Regions from separate parts of the Kitasatospora sp. NPDC017646 genome, predicted to be linked through region 1. Evidence: riboswitches for the same ligand, from Rfam matches in the RefSeq annotation. Region 1 holds a riboswitch; the other holds the start of a gene.

Region 1 (3,173 bases):
CCGTGAGGTGCCCGGGGGCGGAGACATCGGTGACGGTCGTGTTGGCCTCGACCGCGGTGACGTCCGGGGTGGAGCCGTCCGACGCGACCGCCGGGACCCGCTCGGTCGAGTACGCCGCCAGCGGCGACCCGGTGACGCGGGTGTCGGAGGTCCGGACGGGCGTCTTGAGGGCGCGGAACAGGCTGGTGCCCGAGGGGCCGTAGTAGCCGACGAGGTCGACGATCACGTCGACCGAGCCGACGTGGTTGTAGATGTCGACCGTCCCGTTGGCGCCGACCGGTACCACCACCTGGTTCGGAACCGTCCGGCCCGCAGCGAAGTTGACGTCGGAGCCCTGGTACGGGCGGCCCGCCGGCCCGTCCGGGTAGACGGTCAGGAAGCTGTCCGCGGTGGGGTCGGTGGCCGTGACGTTGAGGACCACCGCGCGGGCGTCGGCCGTGCCCAGCTCGGGCTCGGCGACCTTGATCGTCCGGACCGATCCGTAGCCGAGCGGGCCGGTGCCGTCGGTGCGGCTGTCGGCGAGGCGGGTCGGGGTCAGCGCGGTGTGCCGGTCGGTGGCGGCCGGGCGGTAGTAGCCGACGACGTCGAGGATCACGTCGGTGGTCCCGGCACTGTTGAAGACGGTGACGGTCGGGTCGGTGCCAGGGGTGACCGCGACCGTGACCAGGTTGGAGACCGTCCGGCCCGGCGCGAAGTCGAGGCTGGAGGTGGCCGGGAGGCTGCCGGGCGCCCCCGGGGCGGCGCTGAGCGAGAGGTAGCCGTTCGCGGTCGGATCGGTCGCGGTCACGTTGACCACCACGGCCGTGGCGTCGGCGGGCACCACCGGGTAGGTGGTGGGCGGCATGTGCGAGCTGAAGGCGACGAGCGGGGTCGTGTAGTACTCCTGGGCGGCGAGCGGGCGGGAAGTGCCGTTCGGGACGGTGTACGGGTCGCGGGTGTCCAGGACTCGGGTCGGGCTCATTCCGACGAAGCCGCCGGCGGCGGTGACGTCGTCGGCCCAGGCCGTCGACGCGGCCGGGGCGGCGAGGGCCGGGGCGGCGGTCAGGGTCGGGCCGCTCAGGCTGAGGGCGGTGAGGACGGTCAGGGTGGTGGCGCTGCGAACACGCATGTCTGGTCCCCCTGGTAAGGCTGTCGTACAGGGCTGTTCCGGAGAGTCCGGTACCTGTTGGACACCTGGGCCCGGGCTGGGTTGTAGTGCCGGCGGAAGGTTTTTCGGGGATCTCCCCGGGGGTCGGGATCGGGGTGATCTCGGGGTTCTCTCCGGGCCGTTGGCCCTCGTACCGCCGCTCGTGCCCCCGTACGATCGAAGCATCGAAAGCAAGCGGGATGCGGCACCGGACGGCAGCCGGCCCGAGGGGAGAAGAGGAACCGACATGGCTGAGCTCTGGAAGTCGCTGCCCTCCTGGGTGCGCAACATCGTCATCCCGGTGCTGGTCCTGGTGCTGGCCTGGAACATCATCGCCTTCGTGTTCGGCGTGGTCGGCGCCCTGCTGAGCATCGTGATCAAGCTGCTGGTGGTCGTCGGCATCGCGGCGGCCGTGGTGATCCTGGTGAAGAAGGCCGCCAAGAGCTGACCCCGCTCCGCCCGCCGCGCGGAGCACCTCCGGAGGCCCGGCACCCCGTCCGCGGGGGCCGGGCCTCGGCCTTCGCACCGACTTCGCGTGGCGGCTCCGTTCGGGGACCGTCTGGACCTGCGGCGATCGGCTCGCTACCGTGTTGGCGTCATGTGCAGGCAACACCGCCTGCGACGCGGGAGCTCGGAGCACCGGGCTGAGAGGGCGCTGACCGGGACGTCGACGGACGGACCGACGGCTGCGTCGACCGCAGGAACCTGGACCGGGTAATGCCGGCGTAGGGAGTAGAGGTCAGATGACCACGTTCGAAGCACAGCCGCAGTCTGCCCAGAGCGCCCCCAGCAGCGAGCGCACCGGCTATCCCACGCCGGCCTGGCGCAAGGCGTACCGCGACGGATCCCGCCCCGACCTGCGGGTCCCGTACCGCGAGGTGCAGCTCACCAACGGCCGGACCGTCCCGCTGTACGACACCTCCGGCCCGTACACCGACCCCGGCTACGAGCCCGACGTGCGGCGCGGCCTGCCCGCCCTGCGCGACCCCTGGATCCGCCAGCGCGGGGACGTCGAGGAGTACGACGGCCGCGAGGCGCGCCCCGAGGACGACGGGATCAAGCACACCTCGCCGCGCGGCGGCAACCTGCGCAACCTGGACGCCGTCTTCCCCGGCCGCCCGCGCCGCCCGCTGCGCGGCCGCGGTGGCGCCGCCGTCACTCAACTCGCTTACGCCAAGCGCGGTGTGGTGACGCCGGAGATGGAGTTCGTGGCGCTGCGCGAAGGCCTGGAGCCCGAGTTCGTGCGCGCGGAGGTGGCCCGCGGCCGGGCCGTCATCCCGGTCAACGTGAACCACCCCGAGGTGGAACCGGCCGTCATCGGCACCAACTTCCTGGTGAAGATCAACGCCAACATCGGCAACTCCGCCGTCACCTCCTCGATCGAGGAGGAGGTGGAGAAGATGACCTGGGCCACCCGCTGGGGCGCCGACACCGTCATGGACCTCTCCACCGGCCGCAACATCCACACCACCCGCGAGTGGATCCTGCGCAACTCCCCCGTGCCGATCGGCACCGTGCCGCTGTACCAGGCCCTGGAGAAGGTCGACGGCAAGGCCGAGGAGCTGAGCTGGGAGGTCTACCGGGACACCGTCATCGAGCAGTGCGAGCAGGGCGTCGACTACATGACCGTCCACGCCGGCGTGCTGCTGCGGTACGTCCCGCTGACCGCGCGCCGCAAGACCGGCATCGTCTCGCGCGGCGGCTCCATCATGGCCGCGTGGTGCCTGGCGCACCACCAGGAGAACTTCCTCTACACCAACTTCGAGGAACTCTGCTCCATCCTGGCCTCCTACGACGTCACCTTCTCGCTGGGTGACGGCCTGCGCCCGGGCTCCATCGCGGACGCCAACGACGAGGCGCAGTTCGCCGAGCTCCAGACCCTCGGCGAGCTCGGCCGGATCGCCCGCGAGCACGACGTCCAGGTGATGATCGAGGGCCCGGGCCACGTCCCGATGAACAAGATCAAGGAGAACATGGATCTCCAGAAGGAGATCTGCGACGAGGCGCCGTTCTACACCCTCGGCCCCCTCACCACCGACGTCGCCCC
Region 2 (3,173 bases), 220 kb from region 1:
CGCGCCCCGCCCGGCAGCGGACGGCCCGGCCGCAGCTGACCGAGCAGCGGCAGCATCCGTTCGATCAGGAACACCCGCCGGAAGTCGGGCGCGGCGGCGGCCACCCGGTCCAGCGCGATCGAGGAGAAGCTCATGATCCGGGCGGACGGGCGGTCGCCCTCCCGGGCCGCGCCGATCTTGAACCGTTCCAGCATCCGCAGCAGTTCGGCCTCGACCCGGCCGCGGAAGCGCACCGGGTGCTTGGTCTCGATCGCCAGGTCCACCGGGCGGCCGCAGTCCACCACCAGCTCCAGCAGCCGCTCCAGCCGCAGCACGCCCCGCAGTTCGGGGTCGGTGCTGGGCCTGCCGGTCTTCCACGCTCCGAAGTCGTACGCCTCCAGCTCGGCGAGGGTCATCGCGGAGACGGTGCCCCGGCCGTTGGAGACCCGGCCGATCCGGCGGTCGTGGACGCAGACCAGGTGACCGTCGGCCGTCACCCGGACGTCGCACTCGACGGCGTCCGCGCCCTCGTCGAGCGCGCGCCGGTAGGCCGCGAGGGTGTGCTCGGGCAGCGCGTGGGAGGAACCGCGGTGGGCGATCACCTGGACGGAGGGCGCGGTGCGCGCCACCGCCGGGGGCAGGTCTGGGCTGGTCACGGCCCCAACGATAGGGGGCGCAGGTGTCGTGGAGGCGAAGACGGTCCCAACCCGTGGGGCCGGCTCCGCCTCCGGCCGGTCAGCTCGCGGTGGCGCGCCGGGTCAGCGGGGTGAGCGCCCAGGTCGCCAGCGCCGGCACCAGGAAGGCGAACAGCGAGGCGGAGGTCCACTCCTGCGGGGTGAAGTGCAGCGACTCCTGGGCGGAGGTCCAGAAGTCCACCCACCAGCCGGCCACCGCAGTCGGCGCGATGAACTGGTAGACGGCGAAGCCCAGCACCCACGGCAGCAGCATCAGCCATCGGGACGGCGCCCGCTCGGAGAGGTCCCAGCCGTGCCGGCCGGCGCCGAAGAAGTAGTCCACCGCCAGCACCGCCAGCAGCGGCACGAACACCGAGCCGATCAGGCCGAGGAAGTTGCTGTACGTGTCGGTGAACCGGTCGATCCGCAGTGCCAGCACGGTGGTCAGCACGCCGATCCCGCCGCTCAGCACCCGGCGGTCGACCCGCGGCAGCAGGTTCTGCAGCGACATCGCGGTCGAGTACACGTTGGCGAAGGACTGGTCGGTCTCGCGCAGCACCAGCACCAGCAGGAACAGCCAGCCGGCCCAGACGCCGAGGAAGGAGTCGAAGATCCGGCCCGGGTCGCCGTCGGACTGCAGCAGCGCCATCAGGCCGAGGACGTAACACCAGACCTGGGCGACGGTGTAGCCGGAGAAGCTGCCCCAGAAGGAGGAGCGGGGGGTGCGCGAGTGCCGGGTGTAGTCGGCGGCCATCGGGACGAAGGAGATCGACACCGCGATCATCGCGTCGGTGGCTCCCAGGAAGCCGTGCCAGTTGCCCGCGCCCGGGTCGGGCACGCCCTGCCGGCCCAGCTGGACGGTGAAGTACACCATCGCGACCGCGACCGCCCCGGCCACGAAGCGGCGCAGCACCGTGATCGAGCCCAGCGGCCAGATCGTCAGCGCGGTGGTCAGCGCGCCCGCGAGCAGCACGAACAGCCAGCGGTAGCCGGTGGTGTGGGCGACGGTCTGCGCGCCGGCCGCGATGGTCAGCAGCTCGAACACGCCCCAGCCGATGCACTGGACGATGTTCAGCACGGTCGGCAGGTAGGACAGCCGGGTGCCGAACAGCCCGCGCAGGTTGGCCATCGCAGGGGCGCCGGTCCGGGCGCCGATCAGCGCGGCCACGCCGAGCATCGCGGTGCCGACCGCCGTACCGGTCACGATCGCGGTCACCGCGGCGGCCAGCGACAGTTCGCTGCCCTTCTCACCGAGCACGGTGGCCGCGGTCGAGAAGCCGATCAGGCTGACGCCGAGGTTCATCCAGAGCGCGAAGTGGTCCCGGAAGCGCAGGGTGCGCGGCGGTTCGGTGTCCAGGACCAGCGGCGCCTCGACCCGCTGGTCGAGCAGCGCCGTGGCCGTGGCCGAGCCGGCGGGGAGGTCGGGGAATTCCTTGGACGCGGAGGCGCCCGAAGAAGAGGATGGCGAAGCAGGCGGCATGGCCGATACTCCCTACGCCGGCATTACCCGGACAGGTTCCGGCGGTCAGCGCCCCCTCGACGGTCAGCCTGCCGTTCGCCTGGCGTACCGTCGACATGCGCACTCTCAGCCTGGTGGGTCCAAGCTCCCGCGTGTCAGTTTGGAGCGACAGGCTAACCGGCACGGGTACGAACGCCAAAGGCCACGGGTGCGCGGTCCGCATCGCGGGACGCCGGGCGGGGGTGGGGAGCCCCCGGCCGTCGGTGACGGCTAAGGATTCTTATGAGTTCTTCAGAGGGGTCCTTACGGCAATCGAATCGTCGGTGCGAAAAACTATGGTCCTTGGATCTGTCAGCTATGGAGGTCGTCCGTGAGCACCGAGCGCGAGGTTGGGCCCACCGGGCCGCAGGGGGAGCAGCCCGCGGGGGCCGATGAGGCGGCGGGCGCCGCTTCCGACGGCACCGCTCAGGGCGGGCACAAGCCGACCATGGCCTTCAACCGGGTGCCCGAGCCCGTGGCCGAGCCGGGTGCCGACCCGGCGGCCGAGCCGTCGGCGGCGGACGCGGCTCCGGTCGACGGTGCTCCGGCGGCGGACAGCGGGCACAAGCCGACCATGGCCTTCAGCCGGGTCCCAGAGCCGACGGCCGAGCCGGTGGCCGTACCGACCGCGGCCGACGCCGCGCCGGTCGCCGAGGCCGCTCCGGCCGGGGGCGGGCACAAGCCCACCGTCGCCTTCACCAAGGTCCCCGCGCCGGAGGCCCCGGCCGCGCCCGACGTCCAGGAGCCGGCCGTCGACCCGGTCACCGGCTACATCGACGCCCCGCCCCCGGTCCTGCCGTCCGCGTCGCCCGCCCCGGCCGCGCCCGCCCCGGCCGTGGCCGCGCAGGCCGCCGCTCCGGCCGCGCCCGCCGTGCCGCCGGGTGCCAACCCGTACGCGACCCCGACCCACGGCGTGCCCGTCGCCAACGCCCAGGAGCCGTACGGTGCTCCGGCCGCCGGCGGGCCCGCCGCGCACGGCCACCACCCCTTCGGTGCCGGCCAGCCGCTCGGCGGCTGGGGCG

The links. A riboswitch is a leader RNA that binds a small molecule or an ion and turns the genes downstream of it on or off. The one in region 1 is predicted to bind thiamine pyrophosphate.
Region 2: it holds a riboswitch for thiamine pyrophosphate, as region 1 does, so the genes downstream of both, ACH4J0_RS08835 (purine-cytosine permease family protein) here and thiC (phosphomethylpyrimidine synthase ThiC) in region 1, are expected to answer to the same signal.

What each region holds. Positions count from the first base shown of each region.
Region 1 covers NZ_JBIRJC010000004.1:346,051-349,223, forward strand. Annotated here, with positions in the region: gene ACH4J0_RS09790 (hypothetical protein) at 1-1,108, opposite strand, end outside; gene ACH4J0_RS09795 (DUF5326 family protein) at 1,374-1,574, shown strand; TPP riboswitch at 1,740-1,875, shown strand; gene thiC (phosphomethylpyrimidine synthase ThiC) at 1,870-3,173, shown strand, end outside.
Region 2 covers NZ_JBIRJC010000004.1:130,924-134,096, reverse strand. Annotated here, with positions in the region: gene ACH4J0_RS08840 (glycerophosphodiester phosphodiesterase) at 1-635, opposite strand, end outside; gene ACH4J0_RS08835 (purine-cytosine permease family protein) at 715-2,133, opposite strand; TPP riboswitch at 2,126-2,274, opposite strand; gene ACH4J0_RS08830 (S1C family serine protease) at 2,483-3,173, shown strand, end outside.